One region of the Streptomyces sp. NPDC014623 genome, then DNA from elsewhere that is predicted to be linked to it. Evidence: riboswitches for the same ligand, from Rfam matches in the RefSeq annotation. Region 1 holds a riboswitch; the other holds the start of a gene.
What was found. Region 1 has a riboswitch for cobalamin ahead of ACF1FZ_RS32095 (cobalamin biosynthesis protein). Riboswitches for the same ligand answer to the same signal wherever they lie in the genome.

Region 1 (4,854 bases):
CGCGGCGTCGCTGTGGCGGTAGACGGCCAGGTGGAGCGGGAGCTCGCTGGTGGGGGCCAGCTCGCCGAGGACCTGGCGTCCTTCGAGGTCGACGCCGACCGCGTCCCCGGGGCCGAGCCGGTCGTAGGGCACCCCGCTGGGGGTGACCAGGACGAGTCCGCCGGCCCGGGCCGAGACGTTGCCCGAGGTGCCGACGACCAGGCCCTCCGCCGCCGTTCTCCGGGCCGTCGCCACGACACCGTCCCACGCCTGTCGGATCGCGTCCTCGTCCACGTCACTCATGCGGTGATCCTAGGGTCACGTGACCGAGGTCTCTTCGGAGGGACACCCGGGCAGGACGCCGGTTGACGGCCGCGGGGCCGATACCGGGCGGAGACCGGGCGGGTGCCGGTTCCCGCACCGGTCCGGGGATCTCCGGCGCACCCTCCACGCACACAAGCGGAACCGGCGCATGCGGTTGGGGTCACCGTGACGCCCTGCCCAGTTCACCTTCCGTTCATCCTGGTTGCTTACGTTCCACGTGCCAATGACGTCGAACGATTGCCTGGGTAAATGGAACACATCACGCTGCTGCTCGCGATCGTGATCGTGACAGCTCTCGTGTTCGATTTCACGAACGGTTTCCACGACACCGCCAACGCGATGGCCACCACCATCTCGACCGGCGCTCTCAAGCCCAAGACAGCGGTGGCCATGTCCGCCGTTCTCAACCTCGTAGGCGCGTTCCTGTCGGTGGAGGTCGCCAAGACGATCTCCGGCGGCATCATCAATGAGGACGGTCTCAGAACCGAGGTCATCTTCGCCGCGCTCGTCGGCGCCATCCTGTGGAATCTGCTGACCTGGCTGGTCGGCCTGCCCTCCAGTTCCTCCCACGCGCTCTTCGGCGGTCTCATCGGCGCCGCGGTCATGTCGGCCGGGTGGTCCTCGATCGACGGCGGCACCGTCGTCACCAAGGTCCTGCTGCCCGCGGTCGCCGCGCCGCTCGTCGCCGGTGTCGCCGCGCTGCTGGCCACGAGGCTGACGTACCGCCTCAACCGGAAGATCACCGACGAGGCCCAGCTGAAGTCGACCGCCAAGGGTTACCGCGCCGGCCAGATCGCCTCGGCCGGTCTCGTCTCGCTCGCCCACGGCACCAACGACGCGCAGAAGACCATGGGCATCATCACCCTGGCCCTGGTCACCGGCGGGGTCCTCGCCCCCGGCTCCAACCCGCCGGTCTGGGTCATCGCCTCCGCCGGTATCGCCATCGCGCTGGGCACCTATCTCGGCGGCTGGCGCATCATCCGCACCATGGGCAGCGGTCTCACCGACCTCCGCCCGCCGCAGGGCTTCGCGGCCCAGACGAGCGCGGCCACGGTCATCCTGGCCTCCTCGCACCTCGGTTTCTCGCTCTCCACCACGCAGTCGTGCTCCGGGGCCGTCATGGGCGCGGGTCTCGGCCGCAAGGGCGGCACGGTCCGCTGGTCCACCGCCACCCGGATGTTCGTCGCGTGGGGCCTGACCCTGCCGGCCGCCGGTCTGATCGGGGCGGGCGCCGAGTTCCTGACCAAGCAGGGCCCCTGGGGTGTCGCGGTGGTCGCCGTGATCCTCGTCGCCGGCTCCGCCGCCATCTGGCTGCTGTCGCGCCGCAAGCCGGTCGACCACACCAACGTGAACGCGGACACCGAGCCCGCGGGCATCGTCACCACCGCCATCTCGGCGGTCAGCCCGCCGCCCGCCGGTACCCTCCCGCCGGACCTCAAGACCACCATCCCGGCCCCGGTTCCCACGGCCGGAACCCCGGCCGACCCGGCCACGGTGTAAGGACAGATCCGCATGAACATCGACTGGGCAGCTCTCGCATCCGTCTTCGGCGTCAGCCTCGTGGTCACCGTCGCACTGGTCGGCCTCTTCACCCTCGGCATCACGGGCCTGGCGAAGCAGGTCCCCACGGCGCAGGGGGCCGGCGGTGCCGGCGTCCTGGTGCGCACCGGCGCGTACGCCTGCTTCGGGCTGTGCGTGGCGGCGGTCGCGTACGGGATCTATCTGATCGTCGCCTGACCGCTCCCACGTGGACACCCACCGGGCCGGACACACCACGTGTGTCCGGCCCGGTGTGCGTCTGAGCACACCGAAGCCCCGCAGGTCAACGGCAGGTTGACGGGCATTCGTGGGGCATGGTGGACTGCCGGAGCCGTTTACGGCGACAGGAGAGGAAGCCGGTGCGAGTCCGGCGCGGTCCCGCCACTGTCACCGGGGAGCAGCCTCCGTACGGAAGTCACGGTCCGCCACCGCGGACTGGAAGGCCGGGGGGGAACTGCGGATCCGGGAGCCAGGAGACTCTCGTCGCCGGTCACGTCGAACCAGGGCGCGGACCCTGAGTGAGGACATACGTCATGCCTGGCTGCCCCGTGTCGGTCGCTGCACCACCTGCCTCGAAGCCCCGTCGAGGCGCGACGGCCGGCTGAGCGGTGCGAGCCGACCGCATCTTCGCGTACGGCGCCGCCGCCGGCCTGGTCGGCGACCTGCTGCTCGGTGATCCCCGGCGGGGCCACCCCGTCGCCGCCTTCGGGCGCGCCGCGGCGGGCGCCGAGAACCGGCTGTGGCGCGATCACCGCGGCTGGGGCGCCCTGCACACGCTCGTCTGCGCCGGCGGCGCCACGGGCGCCGCCGCGCTGGCCGCCCGCGCCGTACGGAACCGTCCCGCCGCCGCCGTGGCGCTGACCGCCGCCGCCACCTGGTCGGTCGTCGGGGGCACCTCGCTGGGGCGCGAGGCGCGCGCCGTCGGCGGGGCACTGGCCGCCGGGGACATCGAGCTGGCCCGGGAGCGGCTGCCGCATCTGTGCGGCCGCGATCCGCAGGCCCTGGACGGACAGCAGATCGCCCGTGCGGTGGTGGAGTCCGTCGCCGAGAACACCTCCGACGCCGTCGTGGGAGCCCTTGTGTGGGGCGCGCTCGGCGGAGTGCCCGGGCTCGTCGGCTTCCGGGCCGTCAACACGCTCGACGCGATGGTCGGGCACAAGTCGCCCCGCTACCGGCGCTACGGCTGGGCCTCGGCCCGGCTCGACGACGTCGCCGGCTGGCCCGGGGCCCGGCTCACCGCGGTGCTGGCCGTGGCCGCCGGGGGGCGCCCCCGCGAGGCCGTCCGGGCCTGGCGGGCCGACGCGGGCAGGCACCCCAGCCCCAACGCGGGCCCGGTGGAGGCCTCGTTCGCGGGAGCGCTCGGGGTACGGCTCGGCGGCACCCTCGCGTACGGCGGGCGGGTCGAGCACCGGCCGGTGCTCAACGGCGAGGCCGGCCGGGACGTGCGGGTCACGGACATCGAACGCGCGGTGCGGCTGTCGCGCCGGGTGAGTGTGCTGGCCCTCGCCGTGTGCGCGGCGGGGCGGCTGGCCATGGGACGGAGAGCCGGATGAGCGGCGGACTGCTGGTCGCGGGGACCACTTCGGACGCGGGCAAGAGCGTCGTCACGGCCGGGATCTGCCGGTGGCTGGTGCGCCGGGGGGTGAAGGTCGCGCCGTTCAAGGCGCAGAACATGTCGCTGAACTCGTTCGTCACCCGGGAGGGGGCGGAGATCGGCCGCGCCCAGGCGATGCAGGCGCAGGCCGCCCGGGTGGAGCCGTCCGCGCTGATGAACCCGGTGCTGCTCAAGCCCGGCGGTGACCGGTCGAGCCAGGTCGTCCTGATGGGGAAGCCGGTCGGCGAGATGAGTGCGCGCGGTTACCACGGGGGGCGGCAGGAAGCCCTCCTCGGGACGGTCGTGGACTGTCTGGAGCAGCTGCGGGCCACCTATGACGCGGTGATCTGCGAGGGGGCGGGCAGTCCGGCCGAGATCAATCTGCGGCGCACGGACATCGTGAACATGGGTGTCGCGCGGGCCGCGCGCTTTCCCGTGCTGGTGGTCGGCGACATCGACCGGGGCGGTGTGTTCGCCTCGTTCTTCGGTACGACGGCGCTGCTGAGCCCCGAGGACCAGTCGCTGGTCGCCGGGTACCTCGTCAACAAGTTCCGCGGTGACGTGTCACTGCTGGAGCCCGGTCTCGACATGCTGCTGGGGCTCACGGGGCGGCCGACGTACGGGGTGCTTCCCTACGCCCATGGCCTGGGCATCGACGAGGAGGACGGGCTGCGGGTGTCGATGCGCGGCGCCGTACGGGAGTCGGTCGTGGCGCCGCCGCACGGCGAGGACGTGCTGCGGGTCGCGGTGTGCGCCGTCCCGTTGATGTCGAACTTCACCGATGTGGACGCGCTGGCGGCCGAGCCGGGTGTGGTCGTGCGGTTCGTGGACCGGGCGGAGGAGCTCACCGACGCGGACCTCGTGATCGTGCCCGGGACGCGGGGCACCGTGAAGGCGCTGGCGTGGCTGCGCGAGCGGGGACTGGCCGGCGCGCTGCTGCGGAGGGCCGCCGAGGGGCGGCCGGTGCTGGGGATCTGCGGCGGCTTCCAGGTGCTGGGCGAGCGCATCGAGGACGACGTGGAGTCGCGGGCCGGCTTGGTCGAGGGACTCGGTCTGCTGCCGGTACGGGTCCGCTTCGGCCGGGAGAAGGTCCTGGCCAGGCCCGTGGGATCGGCGCTCGGGGAGACGGTGGAGGGGTACGAGATCCATCACGGGGTCGCCGAGGTGAGCGGCGGCGAGCCGTTCCTGGACGGGTGCCGGGTGGGTTCGGTCTGGGGGACGCACTGGCACGGGTCGCTGGAGAGCGACGCGTTCCGGCGCGCGTTCCTGGGCGAGGTGGCGCGGGCCGCGGGACGGCGGTTCACGGCGGCGCCCGACACGGGTTTCGGGGCGTTGCGGGAGGAACAGCTGGACCGGCTGGGGGACCTGATCGAGGAACACGCGGACACCGACGCGCTGTGGCGGCTGATCGAGACCGG
Region 2 (4,854 bases), on a different contig from region 1:
AGTCCGGCGGGCGGAGCGAAGTCCGGGCTGGTCGCCGCACGCCTGGTGGCGGACGGGTCCGACCACGGGGTACGCCTCTTCCTGGTACCGCTCACCGACGAGGCACAGGCGCTGCCGGGTATCCGGGTACGGCGGCTCCCCGCACGGATGGGCAGCCCGGTGGACCACTGCCTGACCTCGTTCGACCGGGTCTTCGTCGCCCGGGACGCCCTGCTGGAATCCGGCGAGGAGGGCGACAGCCCGGGGGAGTTCAGAACAGGTCCCGGAGACAGGCGGCGACGCTTCCTGACCTCGATCGGGCGGGTCACCCCCGGCCGGATCTCCATGAGTGCCTGCGCGGCGGGATCGGCCCGCGCGACCCTGGCAGTCGCCGTGCGCTACGGCGGACACCGGCTGATCTCGGGGGGCCGGGGCAAGCCGCTCGTGCCCGTCAACGCCCACCGGTCACACCACGGACCGCTCGCTTCGGCCATGGCCACGGTCTTCGCCATGAGCCTGCTGTACCGCAGGGCGCAGGAGCGCTGGGAAGCCTGTACGGACGCGGGCGGCCGGACGGAGGCGGGGAGGCTCGTCGACGTCGCCAAGGCATGGATCACCTGGCGGGCCCGTGAGGTGATCGTCGAGAGCCGCGAACGCTGCGGCGCGCAGGCGCTGCTGGAGAACAACGGCATGACCGAACTCGTCACGGGCGTGGAAGGAGCCATCACCGCCGAGGGCGACAACATCGCCCTCTGCGTCAAGGTGGCGGCCGACATGCTCCTCGCCGCCGAACCGGGCAGCGAGAGCGCCCCGGACCGGGACCCGGGCACCGGTGACCTGACCGACCCGCGTTTCCTCGGCCGGCTCCTCGCCTCGGTCCAGGACATCTGGTTCGCACGGGCCAGGACCCGCGCCCTGAGGGCGCCCGACAGTGACTCCCTCGGGCGGTGGAACGCGGCCTCGGGCCCCGCCCTGCGCGGCGTCGAGGCCTTCGCGTACCGGCAGGCCGCAGAGGCGTACGCCGAGGCCCGCGCCGCGCTGCCCGAAGGGGCGGCCCGGGACCGGATGGGCGAGCTGGAGCGGCTGTTCGCCGTCGAGTGGGTGGCTCGTAACAGCGGCGATCTGCTGGCCGCCGGACTCCTGAGCGGTGACCAGGTCGACGCCCTGCCGGAGTTTGCCGAGGAACTGATCGCGGCTGTCGCCGCCCACGCCCCGGAACTGGCCGACTCCTTCGCCCTGCCCGAGGAACTGCTCGCCGACTGGCCGATCGCCGGAGCCGGGTACGCGGATGCGTACGACGACTCCCGGGGCCCCTGGAAGACCGGCCCGGAGGCCACCCGATGAGCACGGCGAACAGGGAACGGACGGTGTGCGGGCGCCTGGGCGAGCGCCTGGAGATCCTGGGTCTGCGCACCGTGCTGCTGGCCTACTGGGGCACCGCGTCCGTGTGCGCCCGCCGGTGCGGGAAGCCGCAGACGGGCGGCGGCGAATCGGTTCACCACAAGCGCTGACCCGTCCGACGGCCTGCCGGTACGGAGGAGCGGCCCTCCTCGGTACCGGCAGGCCCCCCAAGGGCGCCGACAGGCCGCGTGATAGCTTGCAGGCGCCAGTCACACTCCACGTGGAGTCAGGGAATCCGGTGAGAATCCGGAGCTGACGCGCAGCGGTGAGGGGGACGGGCGGGGCCACGGCCACTGGGACACCCTCGGGTGCACCGGGAAGGCGCCCCGTCCGGACGAACCCGAGTCCGAAGACCTGCTGGCAACCGTTTCCGTACCGGGAGCGGAACACCGTAGCGGGCTTCGCGCATGAGCCCTGGGACGCCGAGGGAATCCGTGCCGCGCATAACCAGCACCGTACGCCGAACCGCTTTGCTCATCACGGGACTTGTCGTCCTCACGGCCTGCGGCGGTGGCGTGAGCCCCCCCGACGGCGAGACACGGGAGGCCGCAGCCGCCGGGTTCCCCGTGACACTGGAGAACTGCGGCCGCACGGTGACCGTCGACGCGCCACCGCGTCACGCCGTCTCCCTCAACCAGGGATCGACGGAGATCCTGCTCTCCCTGGGCCTCGCCGGCCGGCTCGCCGGAAGCGCGACCTGGACCGACCCCGTGATGAAGGGACTGGAGAAGGACGAAGCGACCGTGCCCCGGATCGCCGAGAACCAGCCCTCCTCGGAGAAGGTCCTCGCCGAGGAACCTGACTTCGTCAGCGCCTCGTTCGAATCCACCCTGGGAAAGGGAGGTGTGGCATCCCGTGACCGGTTCGCGGAACTGGGCGTACCGACGTACCTCTCGCCCGCCGACTGCGTGGGCAAGGACAACCACGGCAGCAGCGACGGCTCCCGCACCGAACCGCTGACCATGGATCCCGTCTACGGCGAGGTACGCGACCTGGCCGAGGTGTTCGGCGTCCCGGAGCGGGGCGAGAAGCTGATCACGAGCCTCGAAGGCCGCATCGACAAGGCGGCGGCGGACATCGACGCGTCCGACGCCACCCTGCTCTACTGGTTCGCCAACGCCGAGGCTCCCTACCTCGCGGGCTGCTGCGGCGCCCCCGGCATCATCACCGAAGCACTCGGCGCGAAGAACGTCTTCGACGACACGCACGAGGAATGGCCGCAGATCAACTGGGAGACGGTCGCCGACCGCGACCCCGACGTGCTGGTCATCGGTGACCTGACCCGCACGTCGCAGACGGCCGAGAGCGCCGAGAAGAAGATCGAGTTCCTGGAGTCCAACCCCGCCACGAAAAATCTGGACGCCGTCCGGCACAAGCGTTATGTCCTGCTCAGCGGCCAGGCCATGAATCCGACCATCCGGACCGTGGAGGGCGTCGAACGCGTCGCGGCAGGGCTGCGCTCGTTCGGACTCGCAAGGTGACGAAGACCGACCATGCGCCGGACGTACGCGGGGCCCGGCAGCCCGCGCCCCGGGCGGACGCCGGAGCCCGGCTCCTGCGCGACGGCCTCCTGTGGGGCGTCGGCGTCGCTCTGCTGCTCCTGTCCGTCGCGGTGGCCGTCACGATCGGACCCGCCCGCATCTCCGTCCCGGACGTGTGGTCGGCGGTGGCCTCGCACCTCGGCCTCGGTGACGGGCGGCTGACCCCGGTCCGGGACGGCATCATCTGGGACCTGCGCATGCCCCGCACCCTGCTCGCCGCGGTGTGCGGGGCCGGACTCGCGGTGTGCGGCGCCGTGATGCAGTCACTGCTGCGCAACCCGCTCGCCGACCCGTTCGTCCTCGGCGTCTCCTCGGGTGCGTCCACCGGTGCGGTCGTGGTCGTGGTCCTGGGCGTCGGCGGGGGAGCGGTGTCCGTCTCCGGCGGTGCCTTCGCCGGGGCGCTGTGCTCGTTCGCGCTCGTCCTGCTGCTCAGTCACACACTCGGCGGATCCACCGACCGGGTCGTCCTCTCCGGCGTCGCGGCCATGCAGCTCTTCTCCGCGCTCACCTCCTTCGTCGTGATGACCGCGGCCGACGCGGAGCAGACCCGGGGTGTGCTCTTCTGGCTGCTCGGTTCGCTGAGCGGGGCAGGCTGGACCGACGTGTGGATGTGCTCCGCCGTACTGGCGGCGACCCTGACGATCTGTCTCGGCCATGCCCGTACCCTCGACGCCTTCGCCTTCGGCCAGGACGCCGCGGCAGCCCTCGGGGTGCACGTGGCCCGCACCCGGGTGGTGCTGCTCTGCACGACCGCGCTGCTGACCGCCGCCCTCGTCAGCTCGGCGGGCGCCATCGGGTTCGTCGGACTCGTTCTGCCGCATGCCGCCCGGGCGCTGACGGGGGCCGGGCACCGGAGGTTGCTCCCGGTGACCGTGCTCGCCGGAGCGGTCTTCCTGGTCTGGGCCGACACCCTGGCCAGGACCGTCCTCGACCCGCAGGAGGTCCCGGTCGGTGTGGTCACCTCCCTCATCGGGGTGCCCGCCTTCGTCCTCGTCCTCCACCGCACGCGGAGGAACGCATGAGCCGGGAGGAGCACGGGAAAGGCATCCCCGCCGACGGCCTGCGGGCCGCGCGGGTCAGCAGGGAGGCCGGCGGGAGAATCGTCCTCGACGGAGTGAGCATCGCGCCGCCGCCCGGCACCACGGTCGGCCTCCTCGGGCCGAACGGCTGCGGCAAGACCACACTGCTGCGGGTGATGGCGGGTGTACTCGCCCCCGGCGCGGGTGTCGTCACCCTCGACGGACGCACGCTCGCCGAAACCGGCCGGCGAGCCGTGGCCCGTCGCGTCGCCGTCGTCGACCAGCACGCGGTCACCCAGGTCGACCTGAGCGTGCTGGACGTCGTCCGCCTCGGCCGCATCCCGCACCGGCGCGCCTGGTCGGCGTCCGGTTCCGAGGACGAGGACGCCGTACGCGAGGCCCTGGCGCACACCGGACTCACCGGCCGGGCCGGGCAGTCCTGGCACACCCTGTCCGGTGGTGAGCGCCAGCGCGTCCAGATCGCCCGTGCCCTGGCCCAGCAGCCGCGTGAACTCCTGCTGGACGAACCCACGAACCACTTGGACATCCAGCACCAGCTGGAACTGCTGTCCCTGGTCGCCGCACTGCCCGTCACCACCGTGGTCGCGCTGCACGACCTCAATCTGGCCGCGATGTTCTGCGACCGGGTCACGGTGATGAGAGAAGGCCGCGTGGTGGCCGGCGGAACGCCCTCGGAGGTGATCACCGAGGAACTCATCGCCGATGTCTACCGCGTACGCGCGGTGGTGACACCCGAAGGGCCGGAGGGGCGCCCCTCGGTGCGGTTCCTGCCGGGAAGAGCCCCCCGAGGGGGCCCGCAACGCGGCGAGGGGGCAGGCCCGTGAACCACCCGGGTCCGCCCCTCGCTGCTGTCGTGCGGCTTCTCGCCGCTGTGTGAGGGGTCAGCGACGACG

Region 2: linked by a shared signal. The riboswitch ahead of ACF1FZ_RS15770 (ABC transporter substrate-binding protein) and the one ahead of ACF1FZ_RS32095 (cobalamin biosynthesis protein) in region 1 are both predicted to bind cobalamin.

Annotation. Positions count from the first base shown of each region.
Region 1 is NZ_JBIBZU010000029.1:49,194-54,047, forward strand. Features, by position in the region: gene ACF1FZ_RS32080 (class II aldolase/adducin family protein) at 1-282, opposite strand, end outside; gene ACF1FZ_RS32085 (anion permease) at 553-1,803, shown strand; gene ACF1FZ_RS32090 (hypothetical protein) at 1,816-2,040, shown strand; cobalamin riboswitch at 2,191-2,322, shown strand; gene ACF1FZ_RS32095 (cobalamin biosynthesis protein) at 2,451-3,395, shown strand; gene ACF1FZ_RS32100 (cobyric acid synthase) at 3,392-4,854, shown strand, end outside.
Region 2 is NZ_JBIBZU010000008.1:203,835-208,688, reverse strand. Features, by position in the region: gene ACF1FZ_RS15780 (acyl-CoA dehydrogenase) at 1-1,323, shown strand, start outside; gene ACF1FZ_RS15775 (hypothetical protein) at 1,320-1,490, shown strand; cobalamin riboswitch at 1,570-1,757, shown strand; gene ACF1FZ_RS15770 (ABC transporter substrate-binding protein) at 1,788-2,861, shown strand; gene ACF1FZ_RS15765 (FecCD family ABC transporter permease) at 2,858-3,943, shown strand; gene ACF1FZ_RS15760 (ABC transporter ATP-binding protein) at 3,940-4,785, shown strand; gene ACF1FZ_RS15755 (PRC and DUF2382 domain-containing protein) at 4,843-4,854, opposite strand, start outside.